Regions from separate parts of the Halopseudomonas litoralis genome, predicted to be linked through region 2. Evidence: riboswitches for the same ligand, from Rfam matches in the RefSeq annotation. Region 2 holds a riboswitch; the other holds the start of a gene.
What was found. Region 2 has a riboswitch for thiamine pyrophosphate ahead of BLU11_RS18940 (sodium:solute symporter family protein). Riboswitches for the same ligand answer to the same signal wherever they lie in the genome.
Positions count from the first base shown of each region.

Region 1: it holds a riboswitch for thiamine pyrophosphate, as region 2 does, so the genes downstream of both, thiC (phosphomethylpyrimidine synthase ThiC) here and BLU11_RS18940 (sodium:solute symporter family protein) in region 2, are expected to answer to the same signal.

Region 1 covers NZ_LT629748.1:2,476,538-2,492,417, reverse strand. The annotation lists gene BLU11_RS12070 (hypothetical protein) at 1-297, opposite strand, end outside; gene BLU11_RS12065 (acetyl-CoA hydrolase/transferase family protein) at 484-1,980, opposite strand; gene BLU11_RS12060 (hypothetical protein) at 2,079-2,951, opposite strand; gene BLU11_RS12055 (aldo/keto reductase) at 2,979-3,791, opposite strand; gene BLU11_RS12050 (NAD(P)/FAD-dependent oxidoreductase) at 3,791-4,957, opposite strand; gene waaA (lipid IV(A) 3-deoxy-D-manno-octulosonic acid transferase) at 5,085-6,341, shown strand; gene BLU11_RS12040 (TolC family outer membrane protein) at 6,380-7,837, opposite strand; TPP riboswitch at 7,971-8,069, shown strand; gene thiC (phosphomethylpyrimidine synthase ThiC) at 8,141-10,024, shown strand; gene BLU11_RS12030 (NUDIX domain-containing protein) at 10,204-10,821, shown strand; gene BLU11_RS12025 (DUF1249 domain-containing protein) at 10,818-11,273, shown strand; gene cpdA (3',5'-cyclic-AMP phosphodiesterase) at 11,385-12,200, shown strand; gene parE (DNA topoisomerase IV subunit B) at 12,305-14,200, shown strand; gene BLU11_RS12010 (retropepsin-like aspartic protease family protein) at 14,208-14,750, shown strand; gene parC (DNA topoisomerase IV subunit A) at 14,743-15,880, shown strand, end outside.
Region 2 covers NZ_LT629748.1:3,933,052-3,948,931, reverse strand. The annotation lists gene BLU11_RS18950 (LLM class flavin-dependent oxidoreductase) at 1-349, opposite strand, end outside; gene BLU11_RS18945 (3-oxoacyl-ACP reductase) at 349-1,122, opposite strand; TPP riboswitch at 1,170-1,266, opposite strand; TPP riboswitch at 1,345-1,453, shown strand; gene BLU11_RS18940 (sodium:solute symporter family protein) at 1,550-2,989, shown strand; gene BLU11_RS18935 (PQQ-dependent sugar dehydrogenase) at 3,190-4,467, shown strand; gene BLU11_RS18930 (DUF294 nucleotidyltransferase-like domain-containing protein) at 4,520-6,403, shown strand; gene BLU11_RS18925 (3'-5' exonuclease) at 6,400-7,113, shown strand; gene BLU11_RS18920 (BCCT family transporter) at 7,118-8,785, opposite strand; gene BLU11_RS18915 (hypothetical protein) at 9,162-9,359, opposite strand; gene BLU11_RS18910 (amidoligase family protein) at 9,794-10,795, shown strand; gene BLU11_RS18905 (gamma-glutamyl-gamma-aminobutyrate hydrolase family protein) at 10,777-11,478, shown strand; gene BLU11_RS18900 (hypothetical protein) at 11,540-12,499, shown strand; gene BLU11_RS18895 (NUDIX hydrolase) at 12,496-12,990, shown strand; gene recD (exodeoxyribonuclease V subunit alpha) at 12,974-15,061, opposite strand; gene recB (exodeoxyribonuclease V subunit beta) at 15,051-15,880, opposite strand, start outside.

The DNA.
Region 1 (15,880 bases), 1.5 Mb from region 2:
CATGCGGTACTCGGTTTCCGTACCTCGGGCGTCGAGCCACTTCACTTTTTCCGTTTTTCTTTCAATCTTCGGAGCCTTGACTGGCCCGTCTCGTTCCTTTTCGGCCATCACTGAGCGCATGCTGTTGACGCTGCGTCTGGGCGTATAGTTGTGGTCGCTGAATACGGTTTGCCGTTCGACGCTGCGATCGCTGGCATGGGAGGGCAGGCTGATGCTCATCGTTGCTGAAAAGACGATGATGATACTGAAGACTGACAGACGACGATTGGATCTGTCTCGGGTTTCGCTGGCGTCCATGATGAGCCCCGGGCAGTTGATGGATTCAGCATGCAGGGTAGCAAGGGCGGTCAGCGAGGGAGGTGCGCCAGTTCACAGTATTGCGCAGAGGGCGCGAGTAGGAGAGGGTTTTGTGACGCAAGACATATAAAACCCTGCTCCGCAGCGGTGATGGAAGCTGCGGAGCAGGGTGGTCAGGCGGATGGATCAGCCAGCGGCACGCATGTGGCCGAACTCTTCCAGGTTAAGGTGCCATTCGACGGCTTCGCGCAGCAGGTGCGGGGTGTGGCCGCCCTTGTCGCAGGCGCGGTCGAAGTAGTCGTTCAATGCTTCGCGGTAGTCTGGATGCACGCAATTGTCGATTACCTGACGGGCACGCTCACGGGGCGCCAGACCACGCAGATCCGCCAGACCCTGCTCGGTAACCAGGATATCCACGTCATGCTCGGTGTGGTCCACATGGCTGACCATGGGCACGACGCTGGAGATGGCGCCGCCCTTGGCAATCGACTTGGTGACGAAAATCGCGAGGTTGGCGTTGCGCGCGAAGTCGCCGGAGCCGCCGATGCCGTTCATCATCTTGGTACCGCCGACGTGAGTCGAGTTGACGTTGCCGTAGATATCGAACTCCAGAGCGGTATTGATGCCGATGATGCCCAGGCGCCGGACAATTTCCGGGTGGTTGGACATTTCCTGCGGGCGCATGATCAGCTTGTCCTTGTACTTTTCGAGGTTGCCGAACACGCGCTCGTTGCAACGACCGGACAGGGTGATGGAGCAGCCGGAGGCAAATTTCATCTTGCCGGCGTCGATCAGTTCGAAGGTGCAGTCCTGGAGTACTTCGGAGTACATCACCAGGTCTTCAAATGAGGAGTCGACAAAGCCGCAGATGACCGCGTTGGCGATGCTGCCGATACCCGCTTGCAACGGCCCCAGGTTCTTCGGCAGTCGGCCGGCTTCGACTTCCTTCTCGAAGAAGCCGATCAGGTGATTGGCAATGCCTTGGGTTTCCTCATCCGGCGGGGTAACCGTGGAATAGGAATCGGGCTGGTCGGTAATGACAATCGCGGCGATCTTGGCTGGGTCGATCGGGATCGCCGTGCTGCCGATGCGCTGATCGGCGCTGACCAGGGGAATCGGTGTGCGGGTAGGCCGGTAAGTCGGGATGAAGATGTCGTGCAGACCTTCCAGATTCGGGTTGTGCGCCAGGTTGATCTCGACCACGACCTGCTTGGCGAAGATGGCGAAGCTGGCGGAGTTGCCGACCGAGGTGGTCGGTACTATGTGACCTTCCTCGGTGATGGCGACTGCTTCGATAACGGCGATATCGGGCATTTTCAGTTGGTGGTTGCGCATCTGCTCGACGGTGTCGGACAGGTGCTGATCAATGAACATGACGTTGCCCTGGTTGATCGCCTTGCGCAGGGTTGCGTCCACCTGGAAGGGCATCCGGCGAGCCAGTACGCCGGCCTCGGTCAAGTGTTTGTCCAGATCATTGCCCAGGCTGGCTCCGGTCAGCAGGCTGATTTTCAGCGGCTGTTCACGGGCGCGCTCGACCAGTGCCTGTGGCACTGCCTTGGCTTCACCGGCACGGGTGAAACCGCTCATGCCGACGGTCATACCATCTTCAATCAATAATGCAGCGTCTGCCGCGCTCATGATCTTGTCATGCAGCGCAGTCATGCGAATACGACTTTTATACATGGATTTGATACCAGTGGGTGATTACGGACAGCCGGCAGTCTAGGGAACAGCGGGCCATCATTGCGATCCGACCAAGGTCTAAGGAGTGGAAAGTTTATTCATGACAGCCCAAGGCCATTCGGCCAGGCGCAGTGGGAGTCTGACACCACCCAGCCAGTCTGCGGTGCAAAGGCTTCGCTGAGCATGAGATGAGGATGGTGCTGCTCGATCAGTTCGCCTTTAACCAGAGTAAACACTCGGCCGCTGGCCGTGCCGTCGATGAGTTCGGCCAGATACAGGTCCGGTTGCTGATGATCCAGCTGAGCTTGCAGCTGCCCGCTCTGTGGATCCAGCGATTCGTCGGCATGCAAGGCGTTGAGGTCGGCGCAGCGGGGTACGCTGAGGTGCATATGGTAGACCAGTTGCAATGAGTTGGTCGGCAAATGTACATAGGCACGCGGGCGTTCGAGCAGATTCAGTTCCCGGCACAGCACGGCCCTTGCCGCGCCCTGATGAGGGCTGAGGCTATACCAGCGGTTGCGGTCGGGTAGCAATGTGTCGGCATAGGGCGTCGGTAGCCAGATATCCTGATAGCGACCGGGAAGCCAACCCTGGTCGGTTTCCAGCAGGAGTTCTTCGGCGAGTTCGGTCATCAGCGTCAGCAGCGGCAGGCGCAGCTCGTGAGCGGGTACGTAACCGGACAGCAGCTTCAGTACATCATCGCCACGATCGGGGCGCTGTTGTCTGACCAGCAGACGGAAGTCACGTTGCTGCCAGCGGAAGGTGATATCGGCGGAGACGCCCAGGTTAGCTGCGGTCAACTCGAAAGAGTCAGAATCGTCCACCTGCACCGGCCGGCGCAGCTCGAGCATCTGCTCGAAACTCAGCGGGTTGCCGACAGGTGTATAGCGCAATACTTCAGGACTGGCCTGGATGTGTATGGCCTGGGTCTTGAAAGCCACGGGATCGTGGCGGGCAATGATGGTAACCATGATGCCCCCTTGCCTCCTGGGTCGCGCTCAAATGTTCAGAGCGGATTGCTCCAGGATGTTGGCTACAGTGATGACATTCTGCGTCAGATGCGTCGGGTTGATAGTGCCGATGATGGCGCTGCCCACCGCCGCATGGCTGAATACCAGCTCGAACCCAGCGCGGACCGGGTCTTCGCCTTCAAGACAGATATGCCCGCTGGCGAGTGCTTTTTTTACCAGAATGCCCTTGTTGTGTGACAGCGCAAAGTCCAGTACCGGACGTTCGGCCTGCTCGCGCAGGTTCCAGGTAACCATGGCGCAATCACCTTTTTCCAGCGCTTGCAGGCCGCCGGCGACGGTCTTGCCGGAAAAACCGAAGGCGCGGATCAGGCCTTCCTGCTTCAACTGTTGCAACGCTGGGTACACTTCCTCGGTGAGCACCTGCAGGTCATCGCCATTGGAATGCACCAGTACCAAGTCGAGGTAGTCCGTATGCAGGCGTTGCAGCGAGCGGTGCACCGAATGACGTGTGTGCAGTGCACTGAAATCAAACCAGGACTCGCCGTTCTCAAACTCCTCTCCGACCTTGCTGCACAGCACCCATTCCTGCCGCTGACCTGCCAGCAGCGGGCCCAGGCGTTGTTCGCTGATGCCATAGGCAGGGGCGGTATCCAACAGATTGATGCCCAGATCACGGGACAGTGCCAGCAGTTCGCGCACTTGCTGATCATCCGGCAGCTCGAAGCCGCTGGGGTATTTGACCCCTTGATTGCGGCCGACCTTGACCGTGCCAAGGCCGAGCGGAGAAACCGTCAGGCCAGTGCTGCCGAGGGGACGATGGTATTGATGTAGGGTTTTCATCAGAACAGCCTATCCCAGACGGGGGTGGCAACCGGTGGCGGCGGCAGGTCGCTGCTTGGTTGTGGCAGCTCAGGCTTGACTGCCTGACGCTCCAGCTCGGCGATAGCCTGGTCACTCAGGTCAGGGGCCAACGCCAGTTTGGTCGGCCAGCAGATCAGCGTATTGCCTACCGCTTGCAGGTAGGCATTATCCGGACGAACCAGTCCGCTCTGTGCTGGTTCAGCACGAGTGACTGGCAAGGTGGTCCATTGGCAACTCTGCAAATCGACCCAGGGCAGTAGTTCGCGCATCTCTTTTTGTGCCTGTCGGATCAGTGCGTCGGCAGGCATGTTGGTACCCTGTTCGGCCAGCTCGCCACCGAGATACCAACACCATTGACCGTCACTGCAGGGGTGCGTGGTCACGGTCACCCGCGGTTTGGGACTGTTGCCCAGGCAGTGGGCATAGAGTGCTGGCAGGTTCGGTCCCTTGACCAGCACCATCTGCAGGGGCCGGCGCTGCATGGCCGGTTGTGTGATGCCGGCGCTTTGCAGAAGAGCTTCGTTGCCTTCACCGGCGGTCAGCACGTAGCGACGGGCGATGATCTGCTGGTCGGCAACCCGCACCGAACTGATGCCGCTATCCTTGCCTTCAATCTGCACAGGGCCGCTGATCAGGCTGTCCCCACCGAGTATTGCGAGATGGCGCACGACGTCGGGCACGTCCAGCACCAGTTCGGCCAGGCGGTAGACCTTGCCCTTGAAGGCGGGGTTGCTGAATACCGACGGAAGCTCCTTGCCTTTGACACTGTCTACCCGGCCGCGCAGTGCTTTGCTGGCGAAGAATCCGGCCAGATTGCTGATCAGGTTGCCTGGGGACCATAGGTAATGATGGGCGGAAAGCACTCGAGCTCCCCGCAGATCAAGCTCGCCGGTGCCATCCAGACAGGCACGCCAGCGATTGGGCATGCCGGCAATGGCTTCCGCCGCAGTGGTCAGCTTGCCGTTCAGCGCATATTTCGTACCGCCATGGATGATGCCCTGGGACTTGCTGCTCTGCCCGCCGCCGAGAGCATGTGGCTCAACCAGCAGGGTGCTGAACCCTTGTTGCCGCAGGCGCGCGTTCAGCCAGAGACCGGCGATGCCGCCGCCCAGAATACAGATATCGGTGTGCAGGGGTGTGCTCATGGGCTCCGCGGATTTCAAGAATAAGGGGCTGGTTTTGCCCGCGTAGTATAGCCATTAGCAGCCGGGCAGGTCACTTCTGCTACTCTATGCCGCGTTTGTGCCGCTCGACCCGGTTCTGGAGAAGGGAATGCCGCGTTTTCTGTACAGTCTGATCTTTACCCTGTGTCTGCCGCTGATTCTGGCACGCCTGCTGTACCGCGCCTGGCGCGCTCCAGCCTATGCGCGGCGCTGGCGCGAGCGCTTTGCCCTGAGCGGCGACCTGCGTGCCGGCGGCATCTGGGTACATGCCGTGTCCGTGGGCGAGTCGATCGCGGCAGCGCCCATGGTGCGCGAGCTGCGCAAGCGTCATCCGGAGCTGCCAGTCACTATTACCTGCATGACGCCGACCGGCTCTGAACAGATCCGCAAGTTGTTCGGTGACGAGGTGGGGCATGCTTATCTGCCCTATGACCTTCCTTGGCTGCAGCGGCGGCTCATTCGGCGGCTGCGACCGCGCATTTCCATCATCATGGAAACTGAATTGTGGCCGAATCTGGTGGCTGAGTGCGGGCGGGCTGGTGTGCCTGTCGTGTTGGCCAATGCCCGCTTGTCCGAGCGTTCGGCCCGCGGCTATCAGCGAGTGTCAGGGCTGGTGCGGCCTATGTTTGCAGCGCTGGATTGGGTGGCGGCGCAGACCGCAGCCGAGGCTGAGCGTTTCCTCATGCTGGGCGTGCGCCAGACAGCGTTGACGGTGACCGGCAGCATCAAATTCGACCTCAAGCCGGGGGCGGAGCTGTTGGCCACGGCTGCGCAGTGGCGGGCTCAGTGGGGTGAGCGTCCGGTCTGGATTGCCGCCAGTACCCACTCTGGCGAGGACGAAGTCGTGCTGGCGGCGCACCGGCAGGTGCTGCAACAACATCCCGATGCGTTGCTGATCCTGGTGCCCCGCCACCCTGAGCGTTTCGATGCGGTTGCCAGGCAGATAGAAGGGGCGGGTCTGAGCATGGTGCGGCGTAGTGCCGGCAACATGCCGACATCGAGTGATCTGGTGTTGTTGGGCGATACCATGGGTGAGCTGATGCAGTTCTATGCTTGCGCCGATGTGGCCTTTGTCGGTGGCTCACTGATTCCAGGTGGTGGGCACAATTATCTGGAACCCGCGGCGCTTGGTCTGCCTGTACTGTCCGGGCCGCATCGTTTCAACTTTGCCGAGATCAGCGAGTTGCTGGAGCGGGCCGGAGCGCTGGTGGAAGTGGCGGATGCGCAGGGCATGGCTGAGCAGGTCAATGGCTGGTTGAGTGATCGGCCCTCGGCACGGGTTGCAGGAGAAGCGGGGCGGGTGGTGGTTGAAGCCAATCAGGGGGCGTTGGAAAGGCTCCTCCAGGGTATCGCCCGGCGGTTGTAGCAGCGGGACGCAGAGCGTCCCAGCCTGCCTTCCCACAATCAGAACGACGTACGCATCCGTCTCTGCTGCTCATTCACCGGTGGCTGGGGCTGATTGCCGATGGTCATGCGCTGCATTTCTTCCTGGGTAAACGGCGGGATGAAATCGCGGTCCGGATCGTAGTCAGCTTTCAACCAGGTCGAAAGGTCTTCCAGGTCCTGTGGACTGAGCGTGCCGGCAGCCTGCTTCAGATTCAGGTTGTCGATGATGTAGTTGTAACGGGCATCGTTGTAGTCACGTACCGCCCGATACAGGTTGCGCTGGGCATCCAGTACATCCACCACGTTACGTGTGCCGACTTCATAGCCAGCCTGAGTGGCATCCACTGCGGCCTTGGATGAAATGATCGACTGACGCCGGGCTTCCACTTCTTCTACGCTTGATGTAACCGTACGGAACAGGTTGCGGGTACGCTCGACGATGCGTCGCAACTCGGCTTCGCTGGACTGTTCGGCCTGGGTCAGCCGGAAGGTTGATTCGCGCACCCGCGACGTGGTGCCACCGCCGGTAAACAAGGGCAGGGTCATTTCCACGCCGAACTGGGTCAGCTCAGTATCGCCACCAATGCCAGCGCCCCCGATGCCGGCTCCGGCGCCGCCGAGACGGGCGCCGCCATAGCTGTCGTTGTAACGCACAAAGGCGTCCACTGTCGGGGCGTAGCCAGCCTTGCTGCTGCGCAGTGTATCGCCAGCGGTGTCGATGGCCAGGCGCGATGCCTGCAATGACAGGTTCTGCGCTGCGGCTGTCTCAACCCACTGCTGCATATCGGCAGGAGTCGGCGCAAGAACCGGCAGGTTGTGGCTCATGCCGAGCAGATCAGTATGATCGCGGTTGGTCAGGCGGGTCAGAGCCTGGTAGCTCACATCCAGATTGGTGGTGGCGGTAATGCGCGTGGCGCGGGCGGTGTCGAATCCGGCCAGTGCTTCGAGCACATCGGTGCGGGCTGAAAGGCCGACCTCAAAACGTTCGCGAGCCTGTTCCAGCTGGCGTTCGAATGCGGCTTCCTCGGCGCGGGCAGTAGCCAGATTGTCGGAGGCGCGCAGCACGTTGAAATACGCCAACGCCACATCCAGGATCAGTTGCTGCTGGGTCGCGGAAAACTCCACGCGAGCCTGTTCACTCTGGGATTTGGCGGCCTGATAATTGAACCAGCGGTCGGCGCGAAACAGCGGCTGCGTCAGACTGGCCTGATAGTAATGCGTCGAGTAGTCGTCCGATCCCATGCCGTCGACATCGACATACTCCCGAGCGAGGCCGGCACCCAGGCCGATATTGGGCAGTAACTGGGCGCGGGCCTGGGGCAGGGCTTCCTGGCGGGCGAGGGCGTCAGCTTCAGCGGCAGCCAGATCGGCGCTGTTGAGCAGGGCTTCCTGGTAGATGGTCAGCAGATCGGATTTGGCCAGGGCCGGGCCGGACAGGCCTGCCAGCACAATGGCGACATAAAGGGGGCGCAGCATGCAGAGGTCCTTCGCATGGAGGTAGAAGTCAATCCACCAAGGCTAAAGAGCTGCAGGCCGCCGGTCAAGCGCAACCGAAGCGGTTCATCGGTCCCTCGCTTGCCGTTCATCACATGAACATCTAAGCTGCAGGCTCATCTTGACGGGGTGCCGGGGTTTTATGCCGGCTGAGACGACACCCGTTGAACCTGATCCGGTTAATACCGGCGTAGGAATCGAGATGCGCCGTTCTGCATTACCCCGTTCTGGGGTGGTGTTCCGTGCCGCTTCGGTTCCCTGTAATTCCTACAGTGGAGCACAACAATGACCAGCCGTTTACCTGATACCGCCATCGCCAATTCTGGTGCCGATGGTGCTGCAACCCAGCCTTTACCCAATTCCCGCAAGATCTATGTGACGGGTTCGCGCCCGGATATCCGCGTGCCGATGCGTGAGATCAGTCTGGCCGATACGCAGACCGATAAAGGCGTGGAGAAAAACCCGCCGGTATTGGTGTACGACACCTCCGGCCCTTATACCGACCCGGCGGTGAAGATCGATCTGCGCGCCGGCCTGCCGGATGTGCGTACAGCCTGGATTGAAGAGCGCAACGACACCGAGATTCTGCCGGGGCTGACCTCGGAATTCGGCAGCGCCCGTCTGGCCGATCCATCACTGGATCATCTGCGCTTTGCCCATCTTCGTACGCCGCGTCGGGCCAAAGCTGACTGTAACGTCAGCCAGATGCACTATGCCCGCAAGGGCATCATCACGCCGGAGATGGAGTTCATTGCCATCCGCGAGAACATGAAGCTGCAGGAGGCGCGCGCTGCCGGGTTGTTGGCTGATCAGCATCCGGGCCACAGCTTTGGCGCCAGTATCCCCAGCGAGATCACCGCTGAATTTGTGCGTGATGAAGTGGCCCGTGGTAGGGCAATCATCCCGGCCAATATCAACCATACCGAGTTGGAGCCGATGATCATCGGCCGCAATTTCCTGGTGAAGATCAACGGCAATATAGGCAACTCGGCGCTGGGTTCCTCTATCGAGGAAGAAGTCGAGAAGATGACCTGGGGCATTCGCTGGGGCTCGGATACGGTGATGGATCTGTCCACCGGCAAGAATATTCACGAAACCCGCGAGTGGCTCATCCGCAACTCACCGGTGCCGATCGGTACTGTGCCTATTTACCAGGCCTTGGAAAAGGTCGATGGCATTGCCGAGAACCTGACGTGGGAAATCTTCCGTGACACGCTGATCGAGCAGGCGGAACAGGGTGTGGACTACTTCACCATTCACGCCGGTGTTTTGCTGCGTTACGTGCCGATGACGGCGAACCGGGTCACCGGCATCGTTTCCCGGGGTGGCTCGATCATGGCCAAGTGGTGCCTGGCGCATCACCAGGAAAACTTCCTTTATACCCACTTCGAAGATATCTGCCAGATCATGAAGGCCTACGATGTGTCCTTCTCGCTGGGCGACGGCTTGCGCCCCGGCTCGATTGCCGATGCCAACGATGCAGCCCAGTTCGGCGAGCTGGAAACCCTGGGCGAGCTGACCAAGATCGCCTGGAAGCATGACGTACAGTGCATGATCGAAGGCCCGGGGCATGTGCCCATGCAGCTGATCAAGGAGAACATGGACAAGCAGCTGGAATGCTGTGACGAAGCACCATTTTATACCCTCGGGCCGCTGACCACGGATATCGCGCCGGGCTACGACCACATCACTTCCGGGATTGGCGCGGCGATGATCGGCTGGTTCGGTTGTGCCATGCTCTGCTATGTCACGCCCAAGGAACACCTGGGGCTGCCGAACCGGGATGATGTGAAGACTGGGATCATTACCTACAAGATCGCGGCCCACGCGGCGGATCTGGCCAAGGGGCATCCGGGAGCACAGATCCGCGACAATGCGTTGTCCAAGGCGCGCTTCGAGTTCCGCTGGGAGGACCAGTTCAACCTCGGCCTGGACCCGGATACCGCGCGGGCTTTCCACGACGAGACTTTGCCCAAGGAGTCGGCCAAAGTGGCGCATTTCTGCTCCATGTGCGGACCGAAATTCTGTTCGATGAAGATTACCCAGGAAGTGCGGGAGTACGCAGCCGCGCAGCGGATCGAGGCGGTGGATCTGGTCATGGAGGAAGGAATGAAGGCCAAGTCTTCCGAGTTTCGGCAGACCGGCTCGCAGTTGTATCAGAAGGTCTGATGGATAGCTTCTGAGCAAAGCCCGGTGGCGTCCTGCGGACGCCGTCGCGGCGATCCGAGCGCCCCTCCTGTTTGAGGTGTTTCGGGGTGTCGTCTGCCCACCGACGAGAAACCCTTGCCCGTCACGGTTAGGATATGCGAGGTTAATGGCATGATCCTTTTAATCGAGAGTTTATCCAATTGACTGATTTCAGCCGCGACGATGTGGAAATCATCCACCGTGAAGCCGGCTTTCGAGGCTTCTACCAACTGGATGTATTGACCCTTCGACACCGACTGTTTGCTGGCGGCTGGGGGCCGGCGTTGCGGCGTGAGTTGTTTGTCAGGCCGGATGCGGTGTGCGTATTGCCCTATGACCCCTGGCAGGATGCGGTGGTACTGATCGAGCAGGTGCGCGTCGGTGCGCTGGAAAAAAGCACCAATCCCTGGATGCTGGAACTGGTCGCCGGTCTGTTTGATGATGGTGAAGAGGCCGAGCAGGTCGCCCATCGTGAAGCGCAAGAAGAAGCCGGGCTGACACTGTTGAGCCTGACACCGATCACTCGTTATTTCCCGTCGCCGGGTGGCAGCAACGAACAGGTATATCTGTATTGCGCCACGGTGGACAGCCGGGGCGCGGGTGGCCTGCATGGACTGGCCGTAGAGGGTGAGGATATCCGCGTCAGTGTCTGGTCGCGGGTAGACGCACTGACGGCAATGGCCGAAGGGCGGCTGGACAACGCCGCTACCATCATCGCGCTGCAGTGGCTCGAACTGCATGGACAGGCGCTTCGCGACAATGCGGGGCCACAACCATGATGGTTGCGGGCAAGCGCCGTTATCGGGTTGACCTTTCCTCGTTGCAGGCCGTCTGCGAAACCAACTTCTTCCGTTTATATCAGCTGATGCCGGATCTGGCGGTGCAGGATGAGCGGCAGATTCTGCTGAGCGCAACAGATGAAACGGAACAGCGTCTGGTGATGCGGGTCATCGAGCGTTGCCGTTACACCACCACGCTCACGCTCCAGCATGAGAGACGCCATGATTGGTTTGCGCCGCCAAGCATGGAAGTACGCATGTACCACGATGCGCGCATGGCCGAGGTGGTCGCCGCCTATAACCGCCGGCGCTTCCAGGGTGTTTACCCCTATCCGAATGAACAGATGCTGCAGCCCGATGAGAAGTTTCAGCTCAACAGTTTCCTCGGCGAGTGGCTCGGCTATTGCCAGCGTCACGGGCAAAGCGCCCAGCCGGTACTGATCAATCGATGACGCGATTCTGTGGCCAAGCGCAAGTTTCTGCCACCTGAGTCAGCTCATCACTGGATTGTCGGCATTTGTATTGCGATCATGGCAGGCAAATAACCTCTGAGAGAAGGCCAGATGCCGCCGACCGACAGTACTCTCTTCGCTGAACCCATTCATGTGGTCCAGCTGACTGACAGCCATATCTTTTCCAGTCCGGACCAGCGTTTGCTGGGGCTGGATACACTCGCCTCACTGCATGCGGTGATTGATCAGGTGCTGGAGCAGCAAGCAGACATTGATCTGGTGCTGGCTACCGGCGATATTACTCAGGACGGGGATGTCCCGGCCTACCAGCGCTTCATTGACGCCGTGGCGCGAATCCCCAAACCCTGTCACTGGATACCCGGTAACCATGACGACGCGGCATGCATGGCCGCACTCGGCGGAGAGCATGATCTCAATCGTGCCTGGGTTGATGTCGGTGCCTGGCGCATCCTGTTGTTGGATTCAAGTGTGCCGGGCTCAGTGGCCGGCTATCTCGATGAGCAGCAACTTCTGCGGCTGGATGAGGCACTGGCGAGCGCCGGAGATCGCCATGTGATGGTCTGCCTCCATCATCATCCAGTGCCGATTGGCAGCGAGTGGATGGAGCCGCTGGGGCTGGGTAATGCGGACCAGCTGTTTGCACGGTTGGATGATGACCCGCGGGTGCGCGTTGTGCTCTGGGGGCATATCCACCAGAAGTTGGACCAGCAGCGCGGACACATCCGCCTGCTGGCAGCGCCATCCACCTGCGTGCAATTCGCGGTGGGCAGCGATGATTTCGCTACAGACACACAGCCACCCGGCTATCGCTGGTTGCGGCTGTATAACGATGGCCGAATCGAAACGGCGGTGTCACGCCTGCCGGCGGGCTGTTTTGTGCCGGAAGCAGGTGGATCCGGGTACTAGCCTACGACTGGCAGCCTGCCGTCGTAATGAATAGGATACTATGCTGATCTGTCCCGGCGGGACGCCATGCCCGCCTCGAATGACCAAGGAAACCCAGAGACAATATGTCCCAATCGTCCTATAACGCCGATGATATTGAAGTACTCAGCGGTCTGGACCCGGTGCGTCGTCGCCCGGGCATGTACACCGACACTACCCGTCCCAACCACCTGGCCCAGGAAGTCATCGACAACAGCGTCGACGAAGCACTGGCCGGACATGCTCGGACGATCACCGTCGTTCTACATCAGGACAATGCGCTGGAGGTCATCGACGACGGGCGTGGCATGCCGGTGGACATTCATCCGGAGGAAGGGGTTTCCGGGGTGGAGCTGATCCTCACGCGGCTACACGCCGGCGGCAAGTTTTCCGGCAAGAACTATCAGTTTTCCGGCGGCCTGCATGGTGTCGGCATCTCCGTGGTCAACGCTTTGTCGCTGCGATTGGAAGTGCGCGTGCGGCGTGATGGGCAGGAATATCTCATCGCCTTCGAGAACGGCGAAAAGGTCAACGAGCTGGAAGTTGTCGGCACGGTCGGCAAGCGCAATACCGGTACCACCGTCAAATTCTGGCCCAACGGCAGCTATTTCGATACCCCGAAATTCAATATCAACCGCTTGTTGCACCTGCTCAAAGCCAAGGCGGTGCTGTGCCCGGGTCTGCGCGTCGATTTTGATGATCGCCAGTCCGGCGAGAAGACCAGCTGGTATTACGAAGATGGCCTGCGCGATTATCTGCTCGATGCCTGTTCACAATGGGTTACCCTGCCGGAAACACCCTTCACCGGTGCGCTGACGGGCAGCAAGGAGGCGGTCGACTGGGCTCTGTTCTGGCAACCCGAGGGCGGCGAGCTGGTGCAGGAAAGCTACGTCAACCTGATCCCCACGGCGCAGGGCGGCACCCACGTCAATGGTTTGCGCACCGGGCTGCTGGAAGCCATTCGTGAATTCTGCGAGTTCCGCAGCCTGCTGCCGCGCGGAGTCAAGCTGGCGCCGGAGGATGTCTGGGAGCGGGTCAGCTACGTGCTCTCGGTCAAGATGGCCGAGCCGCAATTTTCCGGGCAGACCAAGGAGCGATTGTCATCGCGCGAGTCAGCCTCCTTCGTGTCCGGGGTGATCAAGGATGCGTTCAGCCTGTGGTTGAATCAGCACGCCGACATCGGCCAGCAGATTGCCGAAATGGCGATCGATCATGCCAGCCGCCGTCTCAAGGCCAGCAAGAAGATAGAGCGCAAGCGGGTTACCCAGGGGCCAGCACTGCCCGGCAAGCTGGCCGATTGTGCCAGTCAGGACAGCCGCCGTTCGGAGCTGTTTCTGGTGGAGGGTGATTCCGCCGGCGGCAGTGCCAAGCAGGCGCGGGACAAGGAGTTCCAGGCGATCATGCCGCTGCGTGGCAAGATTCTGAATACCTGGGAGGTGGATTCCGGGCAGGTGCTGGCCTCCCAGGAAGTACACAATATCGCCATCGCCATCGGCGTCGACCCCGGCTCGCCGGACTTGTCCCAGCTGCGCTATAGCAAGATATGCATTCTCGCTGATGCCGACTCCGACGGGCTGCACATTGCCACTTTGCTATGCGCCCTGTTCGTCAGACACTTCCGTCAGTTGGTTGAGGCCGGGCATGTGTTTGTGGCCATGCCGCCGTTATACCGGGTGGATATCGGCAAGGAAGTGTTCTACGCGCTGGATGATGCGGAGAAGACCGGCATTCTGGATCGCATAGAGGCCGAAAACAAGCGCGGCAAGATTCAGGTCACTCGATTCAAGGGCCTGGGTGAAATGAATCCCCTGCAGCTGCGCGAAACCACCATGGCGCCGGACACCCGTCGACTGGTGCAGTTGACCATGGATGACATGGACAGCACCGAAGCCTTGATGGATATGCTGCTGGCCAAGAAGCGCGCATCGGATCGCAAGCGATGGCTGGAAAGCAAAGGCAATCTCGCCGAGGTGCTGGGCTGATGCCGGTATGACCCAGGCACCACCGCCGGATCGGCGATTGGGAACAGTGATGTTGGTGCTGGCCTGGGTTGTCGGGCTGGGGCTGGCGGCACAGTGGTTTTCCGGGTTGGAGGAGCGCAAGCGCAACCCCAACCAGTCGCCGGTGTCATCACAGGTCGGCACAGCGGTGGAAGTGCGCCTGGAGCGCAATCGCCACGGGCATTACCTGTCAGCTGGGCAAATCAACGGCCAGCCGGTGACCTTTCTGCTGGATACTGGCGCTACCTTCGTTGCCGTTCCCGCATCACTGGCCGAGCGTCTGAATCTGTCGCGCGGCCGACCCGTCATGGTCAATACCGCCAACGGCCCGACTGAGAGCTGGAGTACCCGCATCGACACACTGCAACTGGGCGATATCCGTCTGCATGATGTCAGCGCGGGCATAGTGCCGGGTATCCTCGGTGAAGATGTTCTTTTAGGTATGAGCGCCCTGAAACAGCTGGATTTCAGTCAGCAGGGCGGTGAACTTATTTTGCGCCAACACGCCAATGTAGAGAGCAAGTATGAGTGACAGTCTGGATCTGAGCATGGAAGGGGTTGAGCGCCGATCACTGTCGTCGTTTACCGAAGAAGCCTATCTGAATTATTCCATGTACGTGATCATGGACCGCGCGTTGCCGCATATCGGTGACGGGCTCAAACCGGTGCAGCGGCGCATTGTCTATGCCATGAGCGAGTTGGGATTGTCGGCGCTGTCCAAGCACAAGAAGTCCGCGCGAACTGTGGGTGATGTGCTGGGTAAGTATCATCCGCACGGGGATTCTGCGTGCTACGAAGCCATGGTGCTGATGGCACAGCCGTTTTCCTACCGTTACCCGCTGGTGGACGGGCAGGGCAACTGGGGCGCGCCGGATGACCCGAAATCCTTTGCTGCCATGCGTTACACCGAAGCGCGCCTGACCCGATACAGCGAGACGCTGTTGAGCGAGTTGGGCCAGGGCACAGTGGATTGGCAGCCAAACTTCGATGGCACCATGGAGGAACCCATGGTGTTGCCGGCGCGCCTGCCGAACCTGCTGCTCAACGGCACCACGGGTATCGCTGTGGGCATGGCCACCGATATTCCGCCGCATAACCTGCGCGAAGTCGCCGGCGCCTGCGTGCGCCTGCTGGATGAGCCGGCCGCCGGGCTGGACGAGCTGATGGAACATATCCAGGGCCCGGACTTCCCCACCGAGGCGGAGATCATCACCCCGCGCCGCGACCTGCTGAACCTGTATGCCACCGGCCGCGGTTCGATTCGCTGCCGGGCGGTGTGGATGCGAGAGGATGGCGACATCGTCATTACCGCCTTGCCGCATCAGGTCTCCGGCGCACGGATACTGGAACAGATCGCCGCGCAGATGCAGGCCAAGAAGCTGCCGCTGGTTGCCGATCTGCGTGACGAGTCCGATCACGAGAACCCCACGCGCATTGTCATCGTGCCCCGCTCCAACCGGGTGGACGCCGATGAACTGATGCAGCACCTGTTTGCCACCACCGACCTGGAGAACAGCTACCGGGTCAACATGAACGTGATCGGTACCGATGGCCGACCGGCGGTCAAGGACCTGCGCAGTCTGATCAGCGAATGGCTGGGTTTCCGTGTCACGACGGTACGTCGCCGTCTGCAGTTCCGGCTGGACAAGATACTTGCCAGAC
Region 2 (15,880 bases):
CCAGCGATGCTACCAGCCGGGCGGCATGAAAGGGGGTGTAGAACGTACTGGAGACAGTACTGATAAAGCCGATTTTCTCCGTTGCCCGACTCATGGCGGCAATGGCGGTAAGCGGTTCCAGATACCACCAACTGCCGTCCGACACATCACCTGTCGAGTTGCTGTCGGCAAAAAACACCGCGTCCAGCTTGCCACGTTCGGCGGTTTGCGCCAGGCGTTCGTAATAGCGTATATCACCCAATTGCTCCACCGCGGACTGCGGATGGCGCCATGCGGCGCGGTGATGGCCGCAGCCCATCAGAAACAAGTTAAGGTGCATCATCCGTCGGCGTGAATGTAAGTTCGCCATCAGTTTTTCACCAGTCCACCGTCGACCACCAGGTTCTGACCGGTCACCGAACGAGCCCACGGCGAGGCAAAAAACAGGATGGCATCGGCAAATTCCGCCGGCGTGGTTACTCGCCGCAGTGGCGTACTGGCCGCGATAAAATCAAACACGGCTTCAGGCGTAGCAGAAGACGCGTCAGTGGTGCGCAGCAAGCCACCTGACACCATATTCACGGTGATGTTATCCGGCCCCAGATCCTGCGACAGGGTGCGGGTCAGGGACAGCAACGCCGCTTTGCCCGCCGTGTAATCGTGGTATGGCACCACCGGATTCTGGAACAGATTGGTACCCACGTTCACAATGCGGCCAAACCCCAGTTCGCGCATGCCGGCCAGCGCTGCCTGGGTAGTGTTCAACGCTCCACCCACCACACCGGCAAACTGCTGGTTCAGACTGTCCCAGGACAACTGCTCTGCATTCGCCCGGGCATCACCGTTGAATGAAAAATCCGGCAGCGCATTGTTGATCACTGTGGTCACCGGGAACCCGAAATGCTGCCGGGCCTGGGCGAACATCGCCTGCACCGCGGCGCGGTCGGTCACGTCAGCCTGCACTGCCAGCGCACGAGCAGAGTGTTCTCCGGCCAGCCTGTGCGCTGCCGCGGCGCTGTTACGGTAGTTGATCACCACGCTGGCACCTTCGCGCAGAAATGCGCGCACCAGGTGTTCACCCAAACCGCGGGCAGCACCGGTAACCAGCACCAGTTGTTGATCAAGACGAGTGGATGATTGCATAGACACCTCATGACTGAGGCGAAGGTATGAATAGGCAGATGCGGCCTCAGGCCGGCGGCTGACATCCCTTCGCCAGTACGAACTGGATCAGGTTCAACGGGTGTGTTCTCAGTCCTGCAATCCAGGACACCCCGTGTCGAGACGGAAACATAGCACAGTCCCATCATGAATATGTAATCCAATGGCTGCAATTGACAAGCAGGCTTCGGCTCCCTACTCTTCGGTCACTCCTGGGGGTGCCATTGCGATGGCTGAGACTCCGCATCTGATGCGGTAACCCTTCGAACCTGATCCGGATAATGCCGGCGAAGGGAAGGAAACGCCTGCTCTACGCGTCCTGTGTGCACCTTCTTCTTTGCCGCTGTCCGGGTGCTACGCCATCTTTTGGCGATTTCACCTGCGCCTGCCACGGCAAGGAAGACCACCGATGTTAAGCCCCTTTACCGCCCTTGCGTGGCTGACTCTGTTCTCTGCTCTGTTCGCCATACCCGGCCTGATATACGCCCGCCGCAAACAGGACAAGCTGGACGATTTCCTGGTAGCCCGTAACAGCCAGAACAGCTCCGCCACGCTACTAACATTGCTGGCCACCACCATGGGCACCTGGATTCTGTTTGGCCCGGCACAGGCCGCTACCTGGGGCGGTATTGGCGCTGTGACCGGCTACGCTTTGGGCGCACTAGCACCACGGCTGATCATGATTCCGCTGGGCCAACGCCTTCGCTCGCTGATGCCCGAAGGCCACACGCTGACCGAGTTTGTGCTCGGCCGCTATGGCCGGGTGATGTACGCTTTTGTGTTGGTGATCATGCTGTTTTACCTGTTCATCAGTCTGACCGCAGGCCTGACCGCCATCGCCAAAATGGTGTCCTTGCTGGCACCGGTCCCTCTGTGGCTGACCGCCAGCATCGTGATGGGCGCCACGCTGCTATATACCTTGTATGGCGGTCTACGGGTCACCATTTTTACCGACCGAGTGCAAATGCTGGTAATCCTGCCCTTTCTGGCGTTGCTGATCGTCTTTGGCTGGCAAGCCGCCGGCGGCCTTGCGCCGGCACTGGAGGGCCTGCAGGAAAACGCGCCGCACTTGCTGAACCCGCTAGATATCAACGGTCTGAAATCTGGTCTGACATTCTTTATCGCGGTGGTACTGACCGGACTGTTTTACCAGGGCACCTGGCAGCGTATTTTCGCCGCCCGCGATAACAAGGTTATCCGCAACGGTTTTATCATCAGCGGTCTGCTGAGCTTTCCCATCATTTTCATCATGGGTCTGTTTGGCCTGGCGTTTGTCGGGCTGGGCTTGCCCGGCGATGGCTCGGTGGCATTGTTCAGTGTGCTGCTGGCCGAGGTCCCGGTGTGGTTTGCCATCGGCCTGCTGCCGTTCGGCCTGGCGCTGATTATGAGCAGCGCCGACTCTACCATCAGCGGCTTATCCAGCATCATGGTGGTGGATCTGCGCAGGCTGCTGCCGAAGCTGAGCAATCACAACCTGCTATCGCTATCGCGCTGGCTGATTGTGCTGCTGTCGATACCGGTGCTCGTGGCGGCATCCCAGGGCTACAGCGTGCTCTACCTGTTTCTGTTGGCCGATCTACTGTGCTGCGCAGCAGCCTTCCCCGTGTTCTTCGGTTTCTACAACGCCCGCTATCAAAGCTACAACGCTGCGCTAAGTACCTTCGCAGGCCTGGTAACTGGACTGATGGTATTTCCGGCACCGGGCGCGCCCCTTACTTACCTGCTGGAAGCTTTCCTGCTGGCATCACTGGTGCCCATCGCCGTGTCGCTGATACTGCTGCTTTTACCTGCAGGAACCCTCTTTGATTTTTCAATACTGGCGCAGCGGGTACGAAAACTGGATGGGTGAGCAGCCACCCTCGTCGAACTTCAATTCCGAGTGGTGCTGTGGTTATCGAGAAGCAGCATGGATCAGACCACCGCGCACCGTACCTGCCGGCCAGTTTGCCAAACGCGAACAGCGATCTATATTGTGGTATCGGCACACTTAAATCTTCAGTCATCGCTCCAGGATGATGGATCCCCTCCCGTAACCACACAGGAGCAGTCATGGTCCCTTACCGGCATTCATTGATCTTCCTCGCCACGCTCGGCCTGTTGGCTGGCTGCGACAATTCGGCGACCCCGGACAAGCAGACCGATGCTCCGACGCCAACGGTCACCGAATCCGAGTCCAATACCCGCGCCCACGACCAGTCCTCTGCAGAAGCCAGCAGCGCGGAAAAAGAGTCCGCTGAGCAGGCGGCTGCGGGGCAACCGACCGCCGACCCCGGAACCGATGCACTCCCCTTCAGCGTGAGCGAAGTGACCCAGTTCGACTCTCCCTGGGCCATGACCTTTCTGCCTGATGGCCGCCTGCTGGTAACCGAAATGGCCGGCACACTACGTCTGCACGATCTTGCCGGCGAGCGCAGTGGCACCATCGGCGGCGTGCCGGAGGTGGTGCATGCAGGTCAGGGCGGGCTTGGCGATGTGTTGCTGCACCCACAGTTCGAAACCAATCAACACATTTACCTCAGCTATGCCGAGGCCGGTGACGGCGGTGCCGGCGCCGCCGTTGCGCGCGCCCGGCTGGTACTGGACGACGAAGGCAGCGGCAAACTTGAAGACCTTGATGTGATCTGGCGGCAGACGCCAAAGCTGAGCGGCAATGGGCATTTTGGTCACCGCCTGGCCTTCGACAGTGACGGCATGCTGTGGATTAGCTCCAGCGAGCGTCAGGCCTTTGATCCATCGCAGGACATGAACTCCAACCTGGGCAAGGTGGTGCGGCTCAATGATGATGGCAGCGTCCCTGAGGATAACCCCTTTACCGATCAGGGCGAGATAGCAGCGCAGGTCTGGTCCCTGGGGCACCGTAATATTCTGGGTATGGCATTCGATAGCAGCGGCAAGCTCTGGGCGCATGAGATGGGTCCGGAAGGTGGTGATGAACTCAATCTGATCGAGAAAGGCGCCAACTATGGTTACCCACTGGTATCCAACGGCAATCATTACGACGGCACTTCGATTCCGGATCATGACACCCGCCCCGAATTCAAGACACCGGCCATCACCTGGACACCCGTGATCTCACCCGCCGGCTTCATCATCTACGACGGTGAGCTGTTTGCGGATTGGCAAGGCAGCGGTTTCATTGGCGGCATGTCCTCCTTGTCCCTGGTGCGCGTGGAATTTGATGGTGAAAAGGCACACGAAGCCGAACGGTTCGATATGCAGAAGCGCATCCGCGAGGTGGAACAAGGCCCAGATGGCGCGATCTGGCTGCTGGAGGATGGCATGCGCGGAGGTGACGGTCAGCTGCTGAAGTTGACGCCGTCCGAGTAGAAGCCAGCGGGAAGTATTACACTATCCCCTTCAAGCCCGTTCGGAGTCCGTCATGCAGGTTGAACTGATCGAGATACGTGACCACTTGAGTCGGTTTGCGCCGTTTGACGAGCTGCCGGACGAGGTACTGGATGGCATTGCCCGGCAGGTGCAGGTCGGTTACTTCAAATCAGGTAGCCACATACTTGAACATGATCAGCCGGTGGCCGACCTGCATTACATCCGCAGTGGCGCGGTGGATATCCACCGGCGCAACGGCGAGCTATACAACCGCCTCACCGAGGGTGATATTTTTGCCCAGGCGGGGTTGCTGCGCGGCAATCGGGTGCGTTTTCCGGCGCAGGCCATTGAAGACACGCTGATCTATTTCATTCCATCAGCGCTGTTCCATCAGTTATGCGAGCAGCATGACAACTTTTCCGATTTTGTAGATACCGAAGGCCAATCACGGCTCAAATCGGCGGCGGATTCGCAAGCCAGCGAATCGGTCAATATCAAGGTGCGCAAATTACTCAGCAGGCTGCCGGCCACCTTGCCAATGGATGCCAGCATCCAGCAGGCAGCGGTACTGATGACGGAACAGGGTGCTTCCGCGCTTATTATTGTCGACCCCCACAGCCATACCGATCCGCGCCAGCAACGGATGGTCGGCATTATCACCGACCGGGATTTCCGAACCCGCGTGATTGCAGAAGGCCTGTCTGCGGACACGCCATTGAGCGCGGCGATGTCGCCCGAGCCCATTACCCTGCAGCTCGATGACTCGGTATTCGAGGCTACGTTATGCATGCTGCGGCATAACATCCATCACCTGCCGGTGATGCATCGCCAGCGTCCGGTGGGCGTGATCACCCTGGCGGATATCATCAAGTACGAGTCGCAGAGCAGCCTGTATCTGGTCAACACTGTCAGCAACCGGCAGTCCGTGGCAGAACTGCAGGCGCTGCTGCCGGATGTACGCGCAACCTTTGTACGCATGGCCGGGGACGACCTCAATTCACACATGATCGGCAGCACCCTGTCGAGCGTCGGGCGCAGCTTCATTCAGCGTTTGCTGGAACTTGGCGAAACTCAACTGGGACCGCCACCCATACCCTATTGCTTTATGGTCATGGGCTCGATGGCCCGCGATGAGCAACTGATCGTCACTGATCAGGACAATGCCCTGGTGCTTGATGACAGCTTCGATCCAGAACAACATGATGCCTATTTTCTGCAGCTGGCGTCATTTGTCAGTGACGGGCTGGCGGCCTGCGGTTATACGTACTGCAAGGGCAAGATCATGGCTACCAACCAGCAATGGCGTCAGCCACTGAAGGTCTGGAAGCGCTATTTCAGCCGCTGGATCGAACAGCCGAACCCGGAAACCCTACTGCACAGCAATATCTTCTTCGATCTGGCTGCGGTCGCCGGCGAGGCCGACTTTGCCGAGCAGCTGAAGGACGTTATTGCTGAGAAGGCCAGCCGCAATGAGCAGTTTCTCGCACTGATGGCGCGCAATGCGCTCAACCGTACTCCACCGCTGGGCTTCTTCCGTACCTTTGTCATGGAGAAGGATGGCGAGCAGAACAATGTCATCAATATCAAGCGCCGCGGCACGGCACCGCTGACCGATCTGATCCGCGTGCATGCTCTGGCCTGCGGCTCCCGGGAACAGAACTCATTCGAGCGGCTGGATGCCATCGCCGCCACCAAGCTGATGCCGCCCGAATCCATCGACCGCTTGCGCTATGCCCTGGAGCTTCTATCGATGTCCCGGATTCGTCATCAGGCGCTGGATATCCAGCAGGGCCGTGAGCCGGACAACAACATCGAGCCTGAGAACGTCTCTGCCGCAGAACGTCACGGGCTCAAGGATGCGTTCCAGATTCTCAGCAATGCACAGAAGTTTTTGCGTTATCGCTATCCTGCACTGCGTGTGACCCGCCCATTATGAGTCGGGCGCCAGCAGCGGTATCCGATTGGCAGCAACAGATGGCAGGCTTGGCACGCAGCACGCGCGATCCCCGACTGGCACGTTTCTATCAGTCCAACTGGCCGGCAGCCGATACACCTCTGGAAGATGTCCCGCTGATTGCGCTCGATATCGAGACTACCGGACTGGATGCCCGCCGCCACGCCATCGTCAGTATCGGCATGCTGCCTTTCACCCTTCGGCGCGCGGATTGCTCCCGGGCCTGGTATCAAGTGGTGCGGCCCCATGGACGACTGGTCGAGGAGTCGGTTGCCTTTCATCGCATCACTCATTCGGAAATCCGCCAGGCACCCCGCTTCGTAGCGGTGCTGGAACAGCTACTGGAGCAGTTGGCAGGCAAGGTCGTAGTCGCGCATTACCGCCATATCGAACGCAGCTTCATTGATGAGGCGGTGCGCCACGAGTTGCAGGAAGGTCTGCTGTTTCCCATGATCGACACCATGGAACTGGAAGCCCGGTTGCATCCACAGCGCCAGCCCGGCTGGCTGCTGCGCGTGCTGGGCAGGCAGCCGATCTCGATTCGACTGGCCGACAGTCGCACCCGCTACGGCCTGCCGCTGTACCAGGCGCATCACGCCCTGACTGATGCTCTGGCCACGGCAGAACTGTTTCAGGCGCAAGTGGCGACACACTTCTCGTCACAGCAACGCCTGGGTGATCTATGGTGCTGAGCCGCTAGCGCGGCTCGCTCATCAATCCCTTGACCACCGCCACACACCCGGCCAGCAGCACCAGGGTAAACGGCAGGCCGGTTGACACCGCCATCGCCTGCAAGGCTACCAGACCACCGCCGAGCAGCAATGCGATAGCCAGTACCCCCTCAATAATAGCCCAGAAGACCCGCTGCCCCACTGGGGCGTTAACCTTACCGCCGGCAGTAACCGTATCGATCACCAGCGAGCCGGAGTCCGACGATGTGATGAAAAACATGATGACCAGGACTATGCCGATGAAGGAGGTAATCGCCGATAGCGGCAACTGACTGAGCATGGTGAACAGCTGCAACTCAAGAGCTGCTTCCTGCACACCTGTGAAACCCTCCGCGATTACCTGATTAATTGCTCCACCGCCAAAGGAGGTCATCCACAGCACCGACACCAGAGAGGGTACCAGCATAACCGAGACAAGAAACTCGCGCACTGTCCTGCCTCGGCTGACGCGGGCGATGAACATGCCCACAAAGGGCGACCAACTGATCCACCAGGCCCAGTAAAAGGCCGTCCAGCCCTGAACGAAGTTAACATCCTCGCGGCCAACCGGGTTGGCCAACGCTGGCAGATAGCTGACATAGGCTCCCAGGTTGCTGAACAAACCTTTGAAAATTGCCAGCGTCGGTCCTACCACGATCACAAATACCAGCAGCAACAGCGCCAGCATCAGATTGATTTTGGATAATTGCTGTACACCCTTTTCTACCCCAGCGACAACAGACCACAAGGCCACTGCGGTAATGGCAAGAATCAACAGCACCATGGTCAGGCTGGTGGTTGGAATATTGAACAAGTGCTCCATACCAGCGCTTGCCTGCTGCGCGCCGATACCCAGGGACGTCACCAGACCGAACATGATTGCGAAAACCGCAAGAATATCCACAACATGCCCTGGCCAGCCCCAGATTCGCTCCCCCAGCAGCGGATAGAAAATCGAGCGCACACTCAGCGGCAATCCCTTGTTGTAGGAAAAAATTGCCAGCGACAGCGCGACGATCGCGTAGATGGCCCAAGGATGCAGCCCCCAGTGGAAAATGGTCGCGGCCATGCCCAGGCGCATCGCCTCCTCAGCATTTCCGGCGGCGCCGCCAAGAGGCGCCCAGTCGGTCCGCACACCATCCGCTCCCACTACGACGCCATCGTAGGCTGCGGTGAAATGCCCCAGGGGTTCAGCCACCCCATAAAACATCAGGCCAATGCCCATGCCGGCGGCGAACAGCATCGAGAACCAACCGAAATAGGTATAATCCGGCGTCGCCTCCTTGCCCCCGATACGCACCTTCCCCAGTGGAGAGACAATCAGCGCCAGGCACAACACTACAAAGATGTTAGCGGCGCCGAGGAAGAACCAGTCCATCTTGCCGGTCACCCAACCCCGCAAACTACTGAACACCGCCTCTGCTTGGCCCTGCAATGCAAGGGTCAATAATACGAACAGCAGAATGGCGCCCGCCGAGATCAGGAATACCTTGCTATGGATATCCAGGCTGATGCTCACCTGCCCGGAAAAGTTGTCCTGCCCAACGACATAATCGGTATCGATCAGATTGGTTTCACCGGACGGCGGCGGAATACCATCCGCACTGGAGGCTGGCGCCTGCGGCAGATTCTCGTTCGTGGGCTGAGTTCCCATGGAATTACTCCTTGCATGTCAGTATTCAGCAGCACACTGAAGGGCGGCAAACAAACGTCGCCGGAGATGCCCGTAGGCATGGATAACGCTGACTCAGCATTAACCTTAGTCGCTTGTATGAAAGGTTGCCGAAAAAGCAGCGCATGATAACCCAACCGGGCGCGGTGTAAAAATCGATAGGTGTCTCACTCGTCTGTTTCCGGCAAACGCGGCGCTCAGCAATGCCTGAAGCTCTGCTCTCATGACAACAATAACGAAACAGAGCTCATGACTACAGCAGGCAACGCCGAATACCATTACAAGACCGCTATCCTCGCAGTGGTTTCGCCGTCCTGGAGATGGCAGTGCAACTAAGCCGGAGGAGCGAACGAGATGTTCAGTGCGCTTTGGGCGCCGAATGGAGGATGGCCAGCACATCCGGTGCGGACAGCCGATAGCTTTTCATCAGAGCCTTGAGTTCATCACCGAATGCGCGCTCTTCGCGCAAATGTTCGGTTTTCTTCCTGGCATCAAGTTGCGCCAGGTTTTCAGCCAGTTTGCGTTCGATTTCACGGAACGCAGCATTCTTGCTCATAGTTAACCTACCGGAAATTAAATAAAACTCTGTTGTTCGCCGGGCGGCATCGGATGGACGATGACGCTATCAGCGGCTAGCCTTGAGTTCATACAGGTCAAATTTGTTCAGGCCTGAGTCAACACCGCACAACCACGCCAATCGGCAGCGCACGGGAGTTATGGATGCAGATGTCAGATCACCCTGGCCCGGAAATATCCTTTTGGCTCCGTTTCAAACGACAACTGGAAGCTGACAGTCTGGCTGTCGTCGGTCGCGGTCATTTCTGAGGACAACTGCCATGGAGGCAGGAAACAACCCGACCGGATGACGTTCCGGGCGAGACAGCCAGAACGGAGCAGACCGATTCTATCACGCCAGATCTTGTTTGAGGCTACCCCCGCAGTGCTGATGCCGTTACATGACAGGGCTTTATTCAGACAACGGGCCAGCGCATGACCACGCCCTCCCCGCCACTCATGCTGCCGGCGCGCAGTCATACCGACACCGGTGATATGCGACGCGTCGGTGTAGAGCTGGAAATGAGTGGGCTGGATATCGACCGCCTGACCGCTATCTGCAGTCGTTACCTGAAGCTGCGCAGCCAGACGGTCAGCCGCTATGAACGCACGCTGCTGGGCGACCCCGCCGGAGAATGGCGCATTGAACTGGACTTCACCCTGCTGCGGGAAATGGGTCGCGAGCAACGCTTGGAAAACGACCTGGGGGATGAACTGCGCACCTCGGTGGAAGACCTGATCAAATGGGCCACCACCGATGTCGTCCCACTGGAGCTGGTCAGCCCCCCGCTGCCCATGTCCCGCCTCGGCGAGTTCGACGATATCATCGCCCTGCTGCGGATAGCCGGCGCCCAGGGCACCTCCGGCAGCGTTATCAGCGCCTTCGGCATGCAGTTCAATCCCGACCTGCCGGATCTTCAGACCGACACCATTACAACCTATCTCAAGGCTTTTCTTTGTCTGTACGACTGGCTCGCCCAGCGCGCCAGAATCAACCTGACGCGACGTCTGACGGCTTTCGCCGAGCCGTTTCCGCCAGTCTATATCAGACAAGTGATCGACCCGCACTACTGGCCCGACCAGCAGCAACTGATTGCCGATTATCTGCGGGCCAACCCGACCCGCAATCGTGCGCTGGATATGCTGCCATTGTTCAAGCATCTGAATGAGCAGCAAGTTCGGGCGGCCACCGCAGACCCACTGATCAAGGCGCGGCCAGCGCTGCACTACCGGCTGCCCAACAGCTTGGTCGATCAACCTGGCTGGGGCATCGGCGGCGCCTGGCATGACTGGTTGCAAGTCGAGTCCCTGGCGGACGACACCGAGCGCCTGAATGCCTGCTGCAGAGCCTATGGGCAGCACCTGGATCAGGGTCTGGGGCGTTTGTTGGATCGCTGGAAAACCCAAGTGGAGCGTCAATGGCTGAACGAGGAGTGAACGAGCCTCCGATCATCGCGGTGACCGGCCCACAACGAGGTGCCTTCGGGCCACGCTTCCTGGTTGCTTGCGCCATTCGCTGGTATGGCGGCAAACCCTTGCAGCTACGCCCGGGTGATACCTGGCAACAACACCAGTATGACGGCGTCGTCATCACCGGCGGGCATGATATCGACCCGGTGTTATATACCGCCGAGCCAGAAGCGGTACCCAAATATGATCCCGAGCGTGACGCGCTGGAAGCGGCGATCATAGATGACGCCCTGGTACACCAGCTGCCTCTGCTGGGTATCTGTCGCGGCGCGCAATTGCTCAATGCGCGCCGCGGTGGCAATCTGTATCAGGAGCTGCGCTCCCAGCGCCGCAGAACCTCCAACCGTCGTACCGTTCTACCGTTGAAAACTCTGGACATCGTACCCGGCAGTCGACTGGCAGACCTGTTTGGCACCGAGCGGGCGCAGATCAACAGCCTGCACAATCAAGCCATCAATCAGCTCGGCCAGCAACTGCAGGTCAGCGGGCGCGATCTCGACGGCATCATCCAGGCCATCGAAGACCCGGAGCACCCCTTCCTGATCGGGGTGCAGTGGCATCCGGAGTTTCTGCTGCTGGTACGCCGCCAACGTCGTCTGTTTCAGGCCTTGATCGAAGCTGCGAGCAAACGTTCCCGATCTTCATTTTAATCGCCAGGCAGCTGTTCGCTGCCATATTATGGCGCGTATTGTTGAAGGGAGACCGATTTGAATGCTGTTCAAGGAAAAACTATTGCTGTCCAACTGCGATTCGGTTCGCGCGCTGGATGGCGATGAACTGCGCAAACGCTTTCTCACCGGCCTGGCCTTCGCCGATGGCGTGGTGCTGTCGCCCAATGCGCTGATCGACAATCTCGATATCGCACCGGTCATAGGACAGACGAATGTCGTCACATACCTGAACGAGGAAGGTAGCGGCAAGCTGGTGATTCGTGGGTTCGGCATGGCGCAGCACTCCAATCTGGAAGAGTATTACCACGCCCTGCCTGGCAGCTTCATTCTCTCCAGCTTGCCAGGCGCCCCACGTAAGGATGCATTGGACCGCTACCAGCAGCAGCGAATGCGCGACCGCATCGCAGCATTGCAGAAAGTGCTGCACGAAGTCCGTCCGGTGACAGAGGACCTGTCTCTGGTCAGGGAAAGTCTACGCAACGAAGTCTTCACCCGGCTGGCGGACCCGGCCTGTGCACAACATTATTTCGAGAGTGATGGTGATTACAATCTGTTTCTGTTGGGCGCAGATAAGGCCATTTCACGCTCCGAGTGGTACAGCCACACGCAGAATTTCTTCGGTTCAAGGGGCATGGGGACTTTCCCTCGTTTTCGGGCGGAAATCATTGATCCTGCCTACAATTCGCTGTTCGCTATCCCCAACGAAGGTTTCTTGCAGGACGACATCCGTTATCTGACCGGCGTCCCCGAAGTGATTTTGGATGCCAGCATCGGTTTCAAGTCGATGCGCCGAGAGATTGAATTGATCCAATATCCATTGAAGGTGTTCGAATTCATCTCCAGCTTCGGCGCTGGCGAGATCGTTCGCTTTCTGACAGAGGAGGCCATCGGCTATATCGAAGACAAGATGGTCGATGGCGGCAAGACCTATATGACCCGCAAGAACTGGTTCGGTATGTACCCTCGCATGCGCCGTTTCATGGGTTTGGAGATCAAATGAAGACCTTGTATGAAAACCCTTGGTTTCGTGTGGTTCAGGAAGGCCACTTTCATTGGATTGTGGAAGACAATGCCCGCAACGGCGCAGCTGTTCTGGCGCAGATCGGTAATGATGATTTTCTATTGCTGCGAGTCAAGCGCCAAGCCCACCCAGGACTGCAACTGGAAATCCCCCGCGGTTACGGCGAGCCGGGGGAAAGCAGCCTGGCTTGTGCACGCCGAGAACTGGCCGAAGAAACCGGTTATAAGGTCAATGAAGATCAGCTGACTCTGCTGGGCCGGCTCAAGCCCAATTCAGCCATCCTGGCATCCTCCGTCGATCTCTATCTCGCCCGGATCGACAACAACAGCCAGCCCGCCCAACGCGATAATGAAGCGCAGGACATAAATCGCATCAGCCTGCCACACCTACGGCAGATGCTCAGGACTGGCGAGATCGAAGATAGCTTTACCCTGGCGGCGCTGGCATTCCTGTTCAATCGCGTGGATTGACCTCGCTCCCCAGATCCAGCCCACTCACCCGCCGCACGGGCTGTGCCACTGCCGCTTCGAATACACCGGGGCGGGTTTCCAGCAAGGTGAAGTCTCGGCTGGCGCGGGTAATCGCGGTGTACACCAGCTCTTTGGTCAACAGCGGACTGCGCGCCTCCGGCAGCACCAGCATGGCGTGGGCAAACTCCGAGCCCTGGGATTTGTGCACCGTCATGGCAAACACGGTTTCCACCTCGGTAAGCCGACTGGGCAGCACGAAGCGCAGGCGCCCGCTGCCGTCGTTACGCGGGAAAGCTACCCGCAGCACCATGCGCTCCGGCTCGCCGGCGTGCAGTGGCCGCTCGCGGATCATCAGGGCGATACCGATATCGCCGTTCATCAGCCCCAGTCCGTAATCGTTGCGTGTAACCAGTACCGGACGCCCTTCATACCAACCCTGCGCCGCAGGCAACAACCCGCGCCGGTGCATCAGCTCGGCCAGATGCCGGTTCAGCGACTCGACGCCCCAAGGCCCCTTGCGCACCGCGCACAACACCTGAAAGCGGTCGAAGGCCGCGAGAACATGGCCCGCCCACTCCTCCCAGGTCGGGTCCTCGGCAGACAGATCGGCTGCCGGACGCTGCTGCGCCAGCAGCTGCAAATAATCGCCATAGCCAGGCAGCGATGCCTCGGCCGCGCCGCTGCCGAGTATCAGAGACGCCAGTCTGGGGTCATCCAGCCCGGTTGCCATATGCTGGTGCAAATCCTGATAGCACTGCTGCCCCAACGCCCTGCGGGCCGCCTGCGGGTCGGCATGGTTGACTTTGCGCGCCAGCTCGCCGATGCCGCTGTCCGTGCCGAAACGGTGGGAGTGGCGAAGCATTACCGTCTGCTGCGCCAGCAGATGCTGACGCTCGTCGCCAGCCAACAGTCCGGCAGCCGCAATGGACTGACCACCGACCTGCTCCAGCCACTGTTGGGTTTGCTCACTGTAACGACCCGCCTCGGCATCACGACACAGATCACCCAGTACCGCACCCGCTTCCACCGAGGCCAGCTGGTCCTTGTCTCCCAGCAGGACCAGGCGCGCATGGGCAGGCAATGCAGCCAGCAGGTTAGCCATCATTTCCAGATCGATCATCGACGCCTCGTCCACCACCAGCATGTCCAGCGCCAGCGGATTACCCGCATGATGACGGAAGTGCCGGGTGTCCGGCCGGCTGCCCAGCAGACGATGCAGGGTAGTGACCTGGGTGGGAATGTGTTCACGCACCGCTGCGCTGACCTGCAGACTGCCGACCTGCCGACCGATGGATTCGGTCAGCCGCGCCGCCGCCTTGCCGGTGGGTGCTGCCAGCCTGATGCGCAGCGGCTTTCCGGCGACCACCGCCGGCTCCTGCAGCAGCGCCAGCAAACGCACCACCGTCGTGGTCTTGCCGGTACCGGGGCCGCCGGTGATGATACTGAAGGCCCCGCGGGCAGCCAGCGCGCAGGCGAGTTTCTGCCAGTCCGGTTGCTGCCGGCTATCGGCAAACAGCCGCTCCAGCCCCTGCGGCAATCCCGATGGCAAGGCCGGTCGAGCCCGCAACCGTCGCCCGAGCGCCGCCAACACTTGCCGTTCATAATGCCAATAACGCCGCAGATACAGCTGCTGGCCATGCAACACCAGCGGACGCTCAGGCTGCTCGCCCTCGGGTTGTCTGTCGACCATCACACTGGCTGCCAATGCCTGAAGCCAGGCGTCAAGCGTCACGCCCTTGAGCAATTGCGAGGGCAACAGGATATCTCGCCCGGTTTCCTGCCCTTCCGGCGGTAACGACAGACTCAGGTCGGGGGCCTGCATGGTTGCGCCCAGATCCAGACAGACATGCCCGTGACCGAGCTGATGACTGGCCAGTGCCGCCGCCAGCAGCACCAGCGGATCGCTGTCCGGTGCCAGATCCAGCAGAAACACTGCCAGCGCCCGGTCCAACGCACGCAGCCAGCCGACTTCGACCCACTGCTCCAGTTGGTGCAGCACGTCGGCATCCGCCACCGGCTCCGGTTGGCCGGCCGGTAGCTGCGCGAGCAGATCCAGCTGTTCAACGCTCATGTTCCATCTCCTCGGTATTACCGCCCGCCGCTGCACCGATAAACAGACGATCCAGTGCCTCGATCAACTTACGGGGCGGCTTGTCATGCCATACGCCGGCGTTGTCCGCTTCACTGCCGCGGATGAACCAATACAGTGCCCCGCCGACATGTCGATCGTAATCGTAGCCAGGAAGGCGCGCGCGCAACTGACGATGCAGCGCCAGCACATAGAATACGTACTGCAGGTCGTAACGATGATCCAGTACCGCCGCCTGCATGGCCTGCGCGGTGTAGGCACTTTCATCGGCGCCCAGCCAGTTGGATTTGTAATCGACCACGTAATAGCGTCCGTCCTGCTCCAGCACCAGGTCCATATAGCCCTTGAACAGTCCATTCAGGCGTTCCGCTGGCAACTCAGGGCGCGGCATACCGGGGGCAATGGCCGCCTGCACCAGTTGGTCCAGGGCACTGACATCCACCCGGCTGGCAGAAAACAGGAACTCCATTTCCGGCTGGTATTGATCACGCCGCAGTTGCATCAGGCTGAAGGCCGGATGATCTGAATCCAGCGGCAGCGTGCGGTTGATCAGCCTGCTCAGCCACTCGCTCAAAGGTATGATCCACTCGTTCAGACCCCGGCGCGCACAACGTGGCCTGAGCCATCGAGCGCAAGCCTCGGCAGAAGCCAGACTGGCAAAGCCTTCGTTCCCCGCGAGCTCCAGCAAGCCGTGCAGAAAGGTGCCGGGGTTTGGGCCGCGGGGGAAACGATGGATGCTCGGCGTCTCGCCCGGACGCAGCGGCTGGAATACTGCCCGGCGATCGTCATCGGCGGCTTTCT